2 regions of the Desulfitobacterium elongatum genome follow, and region 2 is predicted to be linked to the other one. Evidence: riboswitches for the same ligand, from Rfam matches in the RefSeq annotation. Region 2 holds a riboswitch; the other holds the start of a gene.
What was found. Region 2 has a riboswitch for molybdenum cofactor ahead of moaA (GTP 3',8-cyclase MoaA). Riboswitches for the same ligand answer to the same signal wherever they lie in the genome.

Region 1 (7,678 bases), 1.1 Mb from region 2:
AAAAAGCCCTACCCAGTGGGGCCACGCTCTGCTGGATAAATCCGTCGTCAAAGTAGCCGCTATAGAACCAATCGTAATTCCAAGCACATAGTCAAAGAAGCTAAGCTGACTTATCTGTGATTTCCCGATAATTCTTGCAAAAATAAGGAGAGAATAGAAGCCTATAAAGGCTCTCACAACTACGACTAACCCCTCATTCATATTCCATACCACTACACCTTCCATAATTTCTATGCTAAGTGGTATTATCTAACATTAATAACTCTTTATACTACCATGAGAAAAAATTCAGGGGGACGGTTCTTGCGCTTCCAAGCAGGAAGCATTCGAACCGTCCCCCTGATTCTCCCAGGATGGGTTGACCGGTGAACGGATTTTATGAACAAATTCTCTCTAAACCGCCCAAATCAACTTCTGCTTCTCACAGATATCCTTCATTAGCGTACGCTGTGATCCATCCTTGAAGCGAACAACAATCACATTACCATCCTCTTCAACGATGACTCCCTCTCCAAAGGTCTTATGTTCCACCACTAACCCTGCAGCCAAAACGCTATCGTCGATTGATACCCTATGGGGAACATCTTTCAAATTTTTCCCCTCAAGGACTAAGGCTACCTCACAAACAAAACGGGAAACTTTGACTCGTTTATTATGGTAATAGTCCATCGAGCATAAGGTCAACTGTCTCTTTGCCCGAGTCATCCCTACATAGAAAAGGCGTCTTTCCTCTTCTAACAATTCTTTCTTTCCGCTTTTTTCTGCGTTTACGGTCTCCCTCTCAGGAATAATACCTTCGACAAGATCAACGAGATAGACCTGTTCCCATTCTAAACCCTTCGCTGAATGGATGGTCGAGAGGGTCACGGCTTTACTGTGCTTATTCTTATAGGAAGACTTCATTTGCTCTTCAAGGAATGTCAGGCGATTGGCAAAATCCACTATGGTCGACTCATTCTGAGCGATTGATATTAAAATATCCATGAGACCTTCGAGATACTCCTCGGAAAAACCTAGCGAGTCACAAATTTGCCCTATAGCTTTATCATACTCCAGCTCGTTTCGGATAAAACGGATAGCCTTAGAGGGAGACAGTGAATTAAGCACCTTAAACTGTTTCTTAAGCTCTAAGTATTCAAGTCTACGTTTCGGTGTAACTTCCGGATACTCGGCAAGTATATCGAAGAGTGATCGATCGATTTGCATTTGCTTGAGATCATCGATCTGTTGTTTTCGAATAGGGCAACTCAACTTGGTCCAGATGCGCTCCAAGACAGCCAAGCTTTTGTCACTATAAGAGAAACGCAGGAAATTAAGTATATCCTGAATCGCCCAGTGCGAGAAAAATCTCTGTTTCCCCGCCTCTCGCATATAAAAAGGAATATTGGCCCTACTTAACTCTTCTGCTAATCCAATCGCGGATAGATTATTACGGTAAAGTATCCCAACCTTAGACAAATCCTTTTGGACTTTCAGTTTCTCGATAATAAACTGATTTTGTTCCCTTATTCCTTTGAATTGTCCAATTTGAAGGACCTCTCCCTTAGGGTTCTTTGTGAACATCTCCTTATCAAACCGTAACGTATTGGAACGGATGAACCTAGAGGATACATCTACGATTTGGGGAGTAGAACGAAAGTTTTGTTCCATACGGAGAATCTTCGCCCCTGGATAATTCTGTTCGAAGTCTAATAAATACTGTGGATCTGCCGCTCTAAATCCAAAGATACTTTGGTCATCATCACCAACGACGAAAAGGTTGGATTTAGGTTTTACGACAATTTCTATAATCTTATGCTGCAAAAGAGACGTATCTTGGCTCTCATCCGTCAAAATATAGGCAACACTCTTTCTGTAAGACTCCAGACACTTAGGGTTTTCTTTCAACTCCTGAAACGCAATAGAAAGCATATCGTCGTAATCGATCAGCCGTGGATGGCAGTCTCTCTTGTACTCCTCATAGTCGTGATAAATTAATGAGAAGTTCTTGATTTCATTACTCTTAAGCTCTTCAGGCTTTTTTAAAGTGTTTTTTACATAGCATATGGTGTTCTGAAGCCCTTCGAGTTGCTCGTCCGTAATAGTAGAAAAGTTATGCTTCTGATAGATTCTACGAAGAACTCCAATCTTGCTTTCTGTACCTTTTTGTTCCTCAATAATCTTGAACTGGGTGTTTTTTTGGCGAAAAGCTGAGCGAACCACCTCATAGGCAAAACTATGGATCGTTGAAAACTGGATTTTACCATTAATCATTTCTCCAAAGTTATTCACAAACCGCTCCTGCATTTCCTTCGCGGCTGCCCGACTAAAAGTAAGGCAAAGTATCGTTCGAGGGTCTACTTTTTTCACAAGAATTAAGTAAGCTAGCCGAACAGTTAGGACCATCGTCTTGCCCGCACCAGGAACAGCTAAAAGCAAAAGAGGCCCCTGGTCATGGACAACGGCCCTCTTTTGCTGCTGTGTTAAATTAAATCCTTTTGCTTCTATCCTATGAAAGAATTCCTTTACTTTTAACAAATCTATCTACTCCATTATTGCGACTTCCTCAATACACAATGAACCTTTAGAATATTTGAGAAAACCATGCTCTATATTTAGCTCTATACTTCCCGTTTCATTCAAATATTCAACATAGGATCTTAACATCCTTTCGATGACTGCATATCTATAGGTGCTCTTTACTTGAATGTCAAACTTCTTTATGGCAGCCTTGAAAATATCTTCCATAGTCATAGCACCGTCTATAAGTTCATATATCTTTGCAGCTCGATTCTTGTAGTAATTAATGTTATCGTTAATGAGTTTTGTTATATCATTATATATCCCTTTGTGTGCCACGACATATTGACTGCACTTAAGATCATGCAGCTTTACTTTACTTTTTAAATCTTCTCTGAGTATGAAAGCGTAGGCCATTTTAGCCCCTGCCATTACATCATAGCTAATGAGGGCATCACCTAAATACGCTACATCATCAGGAGTAATAATGCATATATGTGCTGGGCTATGTCCTGGTGTATGAAAAATTTTAAATTCATAACCACACATATTAATTCGATCTTGGTTATCCAAAATCATGATATCAGTTTCGCAAACCATATCTTCATAGTGCTCTTCAACAACTGATAGAGTTTGGGTACTAAAATAAGCCTTAAGATTGACTGTTGAACTACAAACGAGTGCCTCATAGGCTGACATAGCAATTGTACAGTTATATTTGTTCTTAAAATAGGCATTATTTCCGATGTGGTCAATGTGAGAATGACTGCAGATAATACTTGCGACCTTAAAATTGTTCTTTGCTAGAAGCTCATCGATTCCTTTTCTCTCTCCTTTTGCCCATCCGGAATCCAACAAGATAATTTCTTCTTCGTTCATTTTATAAAAAGGAATGTAGGTCATTCCCGTATCAATGCAATAGGTATTTCCCTTGATCTCTTTGATTTCCAAGCGATTTCCTCCTAGAATTTCATCCATCACACATTATAGCAAGTATCAACCTCCATTGCATCTCGATTTTGAAAGAACTCTTTTGTAATAGTGGAAGGCCCCTGAGAACTAGACATACTCAGGAGCCTTCCACTTCTTTGATCCATTCCCACTGACAGCATATGATGCAAAAGAGATGTTCCTTAAATTGATAAGTGCATCATCAAAACCATTCTATATCCATTTTATGGGATACCATCTAACAGTTGCTCCAACATTTGCGTTCGAGGTATTGCATTTTCAATTTTCGGTTTCAATAAGTACAAACTCCAGTAATTTAAAGCCTATTTTCAGTGAACTTTCCAATATGTTAACGAAGAAGTAGAATCTACCCCACACCTCCTGCCCTTGCTACAACTTATTTTTGACTTGGCATTACAGTGTATATCTTCATAGAATACAGATTGAAGTATAACTTCGAAATCGCCGCCATACTTACGATATTCGTTTTCCAATGTGACAAAGCACTGGGTACAGCTCGTTATTATTTTTTTAACCCCCAATGAATGCCAGAGTGCAATATTTCTTTTAGCGATTAAACGCGATAGATCTTCAAAACCAGCCTTCCTTGCTTTCTCACCACAACACCAATTTTCTTCACCTAATATGGCCATATTTACATGAGCATCTAGGAGTAAGCTCTTAATGGAATGAATTGATTCTCCTGCAGACTCGTCAGATAGTCTACAACCAGGAAAAAACAAGTACTCTGGATTAGGCTTATCTATCAATGTTGGGATCCACATTTCCCTAGCATAACTATATCCCATATTCTTCAAACCTTCTTTCACAAAGATTTCGCCCCTGCGCTTTCTACGCCGTCTTGCTTTTATGTTGACTTTCAATTGTATTCAGAATCGAAGCTAAACCTTGCTTGTGTGCGTAATATACCTTTTTATTACATTTCTTTGCCACAGCTTTCGCATCCCACATACTGCTATGCGAGCAGACCGATTGTACTATAATTACATAATCAGCATCTTTAATAAGAATTTCCATGCACTTTTTATTTCTTTGCTTAGGTCTCCCATCATGGAAACCAATCACCATATCCTCAACTTTACTTAAGGACCCTCCGTATCTTTCGAGATTATATCCCCCAATGATTGCAATTTTCATTGAATTCACCTCCTTGGATTTTTTCTAGAAACAGTAATAGCCTCTTTAAGAATCCCATTGCCTTTAATGCACAAAGAATAGCTTCATCATAAATCAAAAAGTCATGGCTCCACTCATCGAAAGTGGAGCCATGACTAAGTCCATTCATGGCTTGGAAATCCACCTCCTTTTCAATCGTGAAGGCCTACCCATTTCTGAGTACACCCGAGGGCTTATTGCCCTGGCCGAAATACCATGGATTACTCTTTAGGTCGTTTCGGCTCGGAGAAGAATATGAAATTAGTAACATTTAACACGGAGGAGAAAGTAAAAATTAATTATCCATTTTCCATAGACTAGCACGCACTATCTAAAACTAACTAGAATCATACATATGGTAATTATACATTCGTTTATGTTCTTTTACAATAGTTTTTATTATCATATATTGTAAGAGGAATGTCGAATTAGCGCTTATCTAGGGCAATAAAAGAACCCCTGACGCTCTCAGGGGTTTGATTTGATGGTTACTCTGACATTAGTCTCTTTTCACCCGATATCTCTTGGATCGGCTTAATATTCTGTGTGACTTCCATGATACCTAGATACTCGCCTGCCGCATTTCTAACGGCAAAGTATCGGATATAAACAAACATTTCTCCCATCTTAATCCAGAATTCCTCATGGTCTTTTTTACCCGATTTTAGTTCTTCGACGATCTTCTCCACGACATGAACACTTGCGGGTGGATGGCAATTTTGAACTTCCCTTCCAAGGACGGTCTTGGCCCGCGCGAATATCCGCTCTTTTCCCTGGGTGAAGTATTTTACGGTTCCATCCTTACCGACAAACGTAATATCCAGTGGCAGAGTGTTCAGCATGGCATTGATTTCTTCTGGCAGAAGGAGGCCCGCATCAAATTCAACATACCTATCATGGACCGGTCCTTCTCCCTGCTCCTTTTCCCCTGTTGTTTCGTTTTCCCTCTTCAGCTGGACGGGCTTCCAAGCTCCATGTGGCTTCGCTAGGGTATAACCAATTTCGTCGCTCGCTTCCGCGATTTGAACCCATTCCTCGACGGAAAAGGTCTCGAGTACCATGGGAAAGAGAATGTTTTCTTCTTTAAATATCATCTCTGGAATTCGAGTAGCAACTTCCTTCCCCTTTTCGAGTACTGATTCTTTACTTAGCGGATCGCCTGCTAAAAGTTTCCGAGTTTCTTTAATGGCAGCCCGTATTTCGTCATCGACCCCCCACATGACTTTTGGAGGAGCGGTAATTCCGTGTTTCTCCATGATAGGAAACAGTAGATTTTCCTTACGACTATAATGCTTATCGATTTCCCAGAGAGTCTCAAAGCCTTCTTGAAGTTGGTGTATAGTTTCCACACGTCCTGAGTCACTCAAGCTTTCTAGCCCGGGCAATATTTTATCATTGATCAACTTTTCAAGTTCTCTATTCTCAAGCTTGAAAGTATGCACAGGATGCCCTGGAGCATCTTCATCCTTTTGGGGGCTATGAATTTCTTCAATCGAACCTTTAAATACTGCTGCATGCACGTCACAAAGTCCCTGTATTTCTTCTACAGGCATTCCTTCTAAGATCAGAGCTTGTTCCATTTCAGATATTTCGCTCGGAGAAATTCCTTCGATCAGCTTTTCGAAGCGAGATTTTACCTCTTCAACAGTCTTACCCTTATGCAAGTCAGTAATCAGTTCTTTTAGAATTCTTTGACGGTGTTCACGGTTGTTGAATAATTCACTCATCCTGTTTCACTCCTTATTCTTTGATTTGATACCCTTTACTTATAAAGACTTCTTTCAGTTTATCCAAACTAATCTTTTTCATGACTGCACCTTTGGGAAGGGTCATTAGGCGTCCTGCAGTGCTTAACATTCCTGGGTTAGTAATCCCTTCAAAGCCTAATTCCTTCATGATGTCAATGACCTCTGGATCTTCTGTACAAATCTCATAAACCGTCTTGGATAGGTCAATCATCTTGCTCATATGAATCACCTCTTCTTTATTAAGGTCATCATACCAGATAGTATAGAACTCTAGCTGTGATTTCGCTCATACTTTTAAGTAAAAAAAGCATCATTGGAAAAAACGAAGGAAGCTAGATAACCGTCCCATTGTTTCTAAAAAAATAATTCAAAAGAGGCTTCGTTCATAAAACCTTGAACGAAGCCCCTGGCTGTCAGTTAAAGAAGAGCACGTAATGATCTACCTAGCACCAAGAGAGATAGTTTATTACCTAGCTATAATCTTTCGACTCATAACCAAGCAGAATCGCCACCCCAGTTGATGGTTCGTTCGACCATACTGGATATCTACCCGACCCTACTTAACCTTTCGGCTAAATAAGACCGATAAATTCATATATAGGTATACACCCTACAGTGTATGTCTATATACAAAAAATTTCAAAACCCAGGATGATCTTCGCTCGACCCTTGAAGATAAGTTGGAACCCTTAGATAATCAACGATTAAGTCGACTAGCTAAAAGCTTTTCCCTACCCCCAAGAATTTTCTCTCTGACAACTTATAAACTTTCGCCTATAAATTATCTTTGACTCGACCCACATACACCTCTTTGACAAAGCATATATAAATCTTGGCTCAACCATTACGTACCCTTCGAGATTATAATGTGCTTTTTCTAGGTTAAATATACGCTTACTTGCCTGAATTAAAATGACTTCTTCGCTAAATTAGCGAGCTATCATCCGTTGTGCCCGTGCCGCTGGACGGCTTTTCATAAGCAGCCCAATCAAACCTGCAAGAAGGGGTAGAAGAAAGATTATAGAAATCGCTGTTTGAAGCCCCCAAAGATCAGCGACGCGACCAAGCAGGATAACCGCAAGACCACCAATCCCACCAGCAAATCCCATGGTTAAACCTGCTGCCATCGCCTTGTTATTTGGAATGACTTCCTGAGCAGCAATTACCGTCACAGAAAAACTTGAAAGTAAAGCCGCACCGGCTAAGGCTAGAAAAACAACACTTAATATTCCTTGTGTTTTGAGAAAGGTAAAAAATAGAGGGGTTGAAATTAGAAGAGAACCGACAATCAAACGCTTACGTCC
Region 2 (7,678 bases):
TATGACCAAGCATTATCGATTTCTGGAAGCAAAAAGAGCTGACCCGTCTTTATCCTAATTTAATTTATTCATAAAACAGCCCCACCGCAAGTAAAATAACCCAAAATGTTAGATTATTTCAGTTCAATTTTGGGCTTCAGTCCTAATCATATAAGACTAACGACATATACCATCATCTTCTTTAATCTATTAAACTAAAGAAAAAATTGGAAGGGAAGAAGATGAGGTAATGGATATTAAAGTAAATAGATCAGGTACACTTCAAACAGCGCAACTAATGTCTGAAAAAGAATATCCTTTGGTTATTAGTGAATGCGTAACAAGAAAAATGACACCCGAAGATTGGGAGAAATATGGACCATTAAAGCCGAGGACAAGTAACCAAATGCAAAAATCAAAAAAAATCTAGGGCATCTCATCCAACATCCGGCCATTCAGCATGCGGCCGGATGTTTTATAATTGCAGTTATGAAAAGTGCTCTATATGCACACCACAAAAACAATGAAAAAAGAGGCTTCTCATAAGTTCAGTAAACTCATGAAAAACCTCTGAAAAAATTATCTCAACGTGGTCAAAATGTGGTCAATGCGTTTGCTCGGAGTCTGCTCACCTTGATGTTCAAGGAGTTCAGGCTCTTTCTTACATCATGCCGCCCATTCCGCCCATGCCACCCATACCAGCCATAGCGGCAGCGCCGTTATCCTTAGAAGGAAGGTCGGAAACGAGGCACTCTGTGGTAAGAAGCATAGCTGCGATGGAAGCAGCGTTTTGTAATGCAGAGCGTGTAACTTTAGCTGGGTCAACAATACCTGCAGCAATCATATCTTCATACTGCTCAGTTACTGCATTGAAGCCCACGCCGCGTCCTGCATTGCGAACTTTTTCTACCACGACTGAACCTTCGAATCCAGCGTTGTTAGCGATCTGACGGAGAGGCTCTTCTAAGGAACGGCGAATAATCGCTACCCCAGTCTTCTCATCTCCGGTCAAGTTAAGTCCGTTAAGCGCTTCTACAGCATCAATCAAAGTCGTACCGCCACCTGCGACGATTCCTTCCTCGACAGCTGCACGAGTAGCTGCTAGAGCATCTTCAATGCGGAGTTTTTTCTCCTTCATTTCGGTTTCAGTTGCTGCACCTACTTGGATTACAGCGACCCCACCAGCGAGCTTAGCAAGACGCTCTTGAAGCTTCTCGCGGTCAAAATCCGAAGTGGTTTCTTCGATTTGACGTTTGATCGCTTCCACGCGATTTTGGATTTCTTCGGTTTGTCCAGAACCTTCAACGATCGTAGTTTCCTCTTTGGAAACGCGAACTTGACGAGCGCGACCCAGCATCTCAATCGTTGTATTCTCAAGCTTCAAGCCGAGATCTTCAGTGATTACTGTACCACCCGTAAGCGTAGCAATATCTTCAAGCATTGCTTTACGACGATCACCAAAGCCAGGAGCTTTTACGCCCACAGCAGTAAAGGTTCCACGAAGTTTGTTTACTACCAAAGTAGCCATAGCTTCGCCTTCGATGTCTTCAGCAATAATCAGGAGTTGGCGACCCGATTGAACAACTTTCTCGAGAACGGGGAGAATGTCAGCAATTGCGCCGATCTTTCTATCCGTAATTAAGATATAGGGATCGTTAAGTACAGCTTCCATTTTTTCTGTATCTGTAATCATATAAGCAGAGATATAACCACGATCGAACTGCATTCCTTCAACGACTTGAAGCTCTGTGGTCATCCCTTTAGCTTCCTCAACGGTGATAACTCCATCTTTACCGACTTTTTCCATCGCATCAGAAATCAGTGCACCGATGTTAGCATCTCCAGCTGAAATGGATGCAACTTGGGTGATTGCTTCTTTGCTTTCGATCGGCTTAGCATTTGTTTTGATATCACTAACGATAGCTCCGACTGCTAGCTCGATACCGCGTTTGATACCCATCGGGTTTGCACCTGCAGCGACATTTTTCAAGCCTTCACGAATAATAGCTTGCGCAAGAACAGTTGCAGTCGTTGTGCCATCACCTGCGACATCATTTGTTTTTGTAGCAACTTCTTTAACAAGCTGTGCACCCATGTTTTCGAAAGCATCTTCGAGTTCAATTTCACGAGCAATGGTTACACCATCATTGGTAATAAGGGGTGAACCAAATTTCTTGTCCAGTACAACATTACGACCTTTCGGTCCGAGAGTTACGCGAACAGCTTCAGCTAATGCATTAACACCACGTTCTAATGCGTGGCGAGCTTCTTCATTGAATACGATTTGTTTTGCCACCTTTAAGTTCCTCCTTTAAAATCACGTTCAAAAATCTAATTAACCAACGACGGCCAAAATGTCACTTTCCTTGAGGATTAAGTATTCTTGACCATCATACTTTACTTCAGTGCCAGCATATTTGGAATAAATCACTCGGTCACCGACTTTAACGTCAAGGGCAACTCGCTCGCCTTTTTCCACTTTTCCAGGACCCACAGCCACAATTTCGCCTTCTTGAGGCTTTTCCTTAGCGGTATCTGGCATAATGATTCCGCTCTTTGTTTTTTCTTCCAACGGGAGCGCCTTGATGACTACCCGATCAGCAAGAGGTTTGATGTTCATTGTAGAAAGTCCCTCCTTAAGAATCTAATCTTAATTTTTATTGTTAGCACTCATTCCTATTGAGTGCTAACATCTACTATAATAATATGCAAGGTCGGTGGGGAAATCAAATCCTGCCAAGAGCAGTGACGGGTTGTTTTAGCATAATATTAATTGATTATCTACCATTTTCTCCTTATTGCTGCGTCACTCTAAAATTGACAGAACTTCAAAACCCTGACTTGCAGTTTCTAAGGCTTATATTGACCATCTTGATTTCCATTTATTCATATCCTGGAAAAATAATTTCCTTTTTTCTCCTTTTAACTTAACCTTTCTTGGCCGACCTCATAGTGGTGGTTTGCAACACGGTGTTGGCATCTTTTAGCAGGACAATCAAAACAAGAGAGAACAGCTTCCCGTTCTCTCAGTTTCCACTTAGTTTTTCATGACGCTTTCGGATATCCTCAATCGATGATCCTAACACTGCCTGAACGCGAGAATTTTCTAAGTTTAACAAATAAATTTTAGTCTTACCGATTTTCAAACTGGGGTCAGGATATTCCTGCTCAAGTATTATCTTTTCCCTTAAGGCATAACGAATCCATTCTTTGACTTGGGAAGTTGTCTTACTTAACTGTTCTGATAAAGCCGTCCGTGCTTTAGTGGAAGCGATATAAGCCATAGACAGTTGTAGGTGAGCTAAAATTTGAATTCCCTGTTCAATATCCTTTTCAGGCGCGTATTCATAGGGCATCTCTTGGGTAAGAAACTCTCCGAAAAAATCACCTGTAGCGCAAAAGGGCTGTAATATATGATGCACACTTCCGTCGACCCCAATAACCTTCACTTCTTTTCCCCAGGCTCGTATCTTACGGATGAGTGGAAGGAAATCTCCGTCCCCAGTGAGTAGTAACATCATATCAAAGGTTTGGGATCGTGTAATTAGAATCTCTTGGGCCTCAAGGACGATTTCAACATCTGCTGCGTTGCGGCGCAAGCCTGTACTTGAAAAATTATTTTTGCCATAGACATGCCGAGTATATACATGGGTTTTTTCGAAGGAAGTTTGAGACCGCCAAAATTCTTCCCGATCAAAATTCGCGTAGAGATAGATAGCTAGTAACATGTGCTCGTTTTGATTAGCATAAAGCTGTAAGGACTGCATGAGTTTCTCAGGAGACAACTCGTACCCCTGTTCCAAGAGTCCCGTCCAAATGTTTTCATAGTCTACAAAGGCAATAACCTTCAAAACAAAATCACCCCGTTTCCGGTTCTCTACTATAGTGTACGTAGGAACCGGACAGGGGTGACAAGCATTTACTGATTATTTGAAGTAGCGCATTCACTCGCTTCTCCCTTTAAGATCTGTATTCCATGAGGCAAGGCGGATGATATGGCCGCCCAACACTCCTTCACCGCCTTGGGTGAACCAGGCATGTTAATAATTAACGTTCGCTTGCGTAAGGCTGCCACAGCGCGGCTGAGCATAGCTTTCGGAGTGACCTTTAAACTCTCGTAGCGCATTACTTCAGCTATTCCAGGAACCATGCGGTCCGCTATAATGATTGTCGCCTCAGGGGTGACATCACGAAGGGAAAATCCGGTTCCACCCGTCGTCAGAATAAGATCAAGCCCATCTTCATCGACCCATTCTATCATTTGCCGAGCTAAGAGCTCCTGGTCATCTGGTAGTATCGTATAACGGACAACCTCACCGTCTATTTCTTTAACGAGTTCCTTCAAGGTCGGACCTGAAAGATCTTCTCTCTCTCCTTTAGATCCTTTATCACTTGCGGTAATCACACCCACTCGCAGCATTATTCCACCACCTCGATAGAATCTCCCACACTTACCGCTCCACCTTCAAGCACACGGATGAAGATTCCTTCCTTTGGCATTACACAGTCTCCTGCTTGATAATAGATAGCACAGCGAGTGTGACATTCCTTTCCGATCTGCGTAACTTCCCCAAGTCCCGTCTCGCCAATTCTAAGCTTTGTGCCGATAGGTAAGCTAACAAGGTCAATACCTTCCGTGGTTAGGTTTTCTGCAAAGTCACCTGGAACTACATCCAGCCCCTTATCCTGCATTTTTTTGATACTCTCCATAGCTAGTAAACTGACTTGACGATGCCAATCTCCGCCATGAGCATCCCCTTCGATCCCAAAGTTGACCTTAAGAGTTCCTTCTCCTACGTTCTTCTTACGCATTCCTTTTTTTTCACTCGTGCATACTGCAATAATTTTAGCCATTTTTATTATCCCCCTAAATTTTATTATTTTATTTTATGGGTCTAAATTTCTTCTCGAATGAAATGACCACTCTTGCCGCCTGTTTTTTCCATGAGTCGAATGTCTCCGATGACCATTGTTTTATCGATGGCTTTACACATATCGTATATCGTTAAAGCTGCTACACTGACCGCGGTAAGAGCTTCCATCTCTACTCCAGTTTTCCCCGTAACTTTAACAATTCCCTCGATCTCAATCGTACCTGGTGGAAGAATTTCAAAATTCAATTTTGCGCCTGTGATGGCGAGAGGATGACACATAGGAATCAGATTTGAGGTTTGTTTTGCCGCCATAATTCCAGCAACTTGAGCAACGGCGAGAACATCTCCCTTTGCAATCTGCCCCTGCCGAATTCTCTCCAAGGTTTCTGGTTGCATCTCTACTTTTCCCCGCGCTGTTGCTACCCTCATACTCTCCGTTTTCTCAGTAACATCGACCATGCGGGCGCGTCCTTCTTCGTCAAAGTGTGTTAAATCCATAAATTATCCTCCTATCTGTGACATCATCCGCTGACCTTGCCATGCTTCCTCATTCATATGATGCTCTGCAGGCTTATGCCAAACGGCTTCAGCAAACAGTTCTGCTATCTCCTCATCGGTTTTTTCTCCTCTTAAGGCTTGACAAAGATCAACTTCTTTGGCGCTATGCAAGCAAGGTCTTAGTTTTCCATCTGCAGTTAAGCGTACCCGATTACAGGTATCGCAGAAATGCCGACTTAAAGCACTTATAAATCCTATGCTTCCTTGGAATCCCTCCGAGGTAATATACTCAGCCGGTCCGCCACCCTTGATATCTCTTTTGGGTTTCATTCCTTCGAGTCCGAGAATATCTTTCATTTCCGCTATGGGCACGAAATCATTTCGGTGTTCTGAGCTAATTCCAATGGGCATGAGCTCGATAAAGCGAACGTGCAGGGGATAATTTCGAGCGAGCTCCATAAATTGGGGGAGTTCATCTCGGTTGAAATCACGAACCACGACAACGTTTAGCTTAACCGGGTGCAGACCGGCCTCCAAGGATTGGTAAACGCCTTGAATAACTTTTTGTACATCCCCACCTCGAGTGATCTCTCGGAATCGCTCAGGATTTAAAGTATCTAGGCTTATGTTAATTCGATTTACTCCTGCAGCCTTTAAATCAAAGGCCATCTCAGGAAGCAGGATACCATTCGTGGTTAACATGAGGTCTTCGACACCTGGAATTCTAGAAGCCTCTCCTAAAAAGTCTACGATTCCCTTTCGGGCAAGAGGCTCTCCACCAGTAATTCTAAAACGTTTAAAGCCTAGTGAGGTCGTTATTCGAATTAAACGTAATATTTCCTCATAGGACAGAATCGACTCATGCGGTAGCCAATTTACCCCTGTCTCTGGCATACAATACTTACAACGTAGGTTACACCGGTCTGTTATGGAAATCCTAAGGTACTCGATCCGGCGTTTAAACTGATCTTGCATAGGGATCCCCCCACTTTAAATCATTTCAGTTAAAATAAAACACTCCACGGTCTGTAAAAACCGTGGAGCATACTCACACACTTACAGACTCCTTTCCAATAGGGAGGCACAACCGTTTCCAGTAATACCCGAGTGTTTTTACACTTGTCTCGCTCACCGTAGCATACGCTTTAGGTTAGCCAGTTTCGGAGCACGTTTATTAAATTAGGACTTTAATCCATCTTTAATACTATGATACTACGTTTCTGCTCTTGTGAAAAGAGTTTTATAGAGACAAAATATCTTTTTTTCTTAAAAAATCTGACTTCAATGAACATTCATATAAAATTCACTTTAAACTTTTGATAGCTCATGCTATCATTAAAGAAAAACTCGGAGGAACTTGAGAAGATGACTGAAGAAGCAGAATTATTTCCCGTTATAAAAGCGCAAGGAAATACCACCGAGTTTTCTGTTGAATACGTCGTGGAAGAATCTCCTCTCACCCTATTTTTCAATGATGAGGAGATCGGCACCATCCTTTGTTCTCCCTCTCAGCTTGAAGAGCTTGCTCTTGGTTTCTTATACATGGAAGGCTTCATCCGTTCCTATCAGGATGTTCTCTCTCTTCGTTATGATTCCTCACTTCAGTCCATATGGGTTTATAGCTCTTCCCCTTTAGGCTCTCCTAATTTAATGAATAAGCGCCTTTTCTCTGCTTGCTGTGGCAAAAGTCGCAGTTCATTTACTTTTAGCAATGACACTGATCTCACTAAAATCCAAACCTCAAATACTGTAATCTCCCTTCAGGAAGTTTACAATTATGCTGAATATCTCCAGAACCACCTCCCCCTCTTTAAATCAACAGGTGGGATTCATAGTGGAGGTATCGCTTTCCAAGAAAAAGTTCTCTTTACGAGTTATGATATAGGTCGCCATAACGTCTTTGATAAGTTATCGGGAAGTGCCTTAAAGTCCGGTTTCGATTTACGTGACCATGTCCTCTTTTTTAGTGGGAGAGTTTCCTCTGAAATCCTCCTCAAAGTATCCAAGATGAATATTCCGATTCTCATTGCCCGATCAGCACCCACTGACATGGCCCTCAAGCTTGCCCGTAGACTATGTATTACTGTCATCGGATTTGCCCGCGGGGACCATCTCAATGTCTACACCTGTCCCGAACGAATTAACCTTCCTAAGGTTGAAGTTCCAACCATTCTTGGGGAGTATTAATATTACTGAAGCTTCGTCTAATGTGTGAGAACCCCTGAAGCTCTTCCTCTCTGATATAACGCACGGTACATTCCTGAAAGATTTCTGTAAGCTTGAGGCGCTTGGCCTCGAGCCTTTTTTGTAATATAGACAAACAATTT

Region 1: another riboswitch for molybdenum cofactor. It lies ahead of ACZ42W_RS11820 (DUF2325 domain-containing protein); the one in region 2 lies ahead of moaA (GTP 3',8-cyclase MoaA).

The regions. Positions count from the first base shown of each region.
Region 1 covers NZ_AP038772.1:2,524,738-2,532,415, forward strand. The annotation lists gene ACZ42W_RS11800 (DUF421 domain-containing protein) at 1-201, opposite strand, end outside; gene ACZ42W_RS11805 (ATP-dependent helicase) at 394-2,517, opposite strand; gene ACZ42W_RS11810 (MBL fold metallo-hydrolase) at 2,524-3,450, opposite strand; gene ACZ42W_RS11815 (heterodisulfide reductase-related iron-sulfur binding cluster) at 3,780-4,280, opposite strand; gene ACZ42W_RS11820 (DUF2325 domain-containing protein) at 4,303-4,608, opposite strand; molybdenum cofactor riboswitch at 4,755-4,887, opposite strand; gene ACZ42W_RS11825 (DUF438 domain-containing protein) at 5,115-6,353, opposite strand; gene ACZ42W_RS11830 (DUF1858 domain-containing protein) at 6,367-6,594, opposite strand; gene ACZ42W_RS11835 (MFS transporter) at 7,304-7,678, opposite strand, start outside.
Region 2 covers NZ_AP038772.1:3,654,097-3,661,774, forward strand. The annotation lists gene ACZ42W_RS17320 (hypothetical protein) at 1-58, shown strand, start outside; gene ACZ42W_RS17325 (hypothetical protein) at 230-409, shown strand; gene groL (chaperonin GroEL) at 641-2,275, opposite strand; gene groES (co-chaperone GroES) at 2,315-2,599, opposite strand; gene ACZ42W_RS17340 (NYN domain-containing protein) at 3,006-3,830, opposite strand; gene ACZ42W_RS17345 (MogA/MoaB family molybdenum cofactor biosynthesis protein) at 3,899-4,399, opposite strand; gene ACZ42W_RS17350 (MOSC domain-containing protein) at 4,399-4,833, opposite strand; gene moaC (cyclic pyranopterin monophosphate synthase MoaC) at 4,875-5,351, opposite strand; gene moaA (GTP 3',8-cyclase MoaA) at 5,355-6,326, opposite strand; molybdenum cofactor riboswitch at 6,399-6,529, opposite strand; gene fdhD (formate dehydrogenase accessory sulfurtransferase FdhD) at 6,717-7,538, shown strand; gene mobA (molybdenum cofactor guanylyltransferase) at 7,501-7,678, opposite strand, start outside.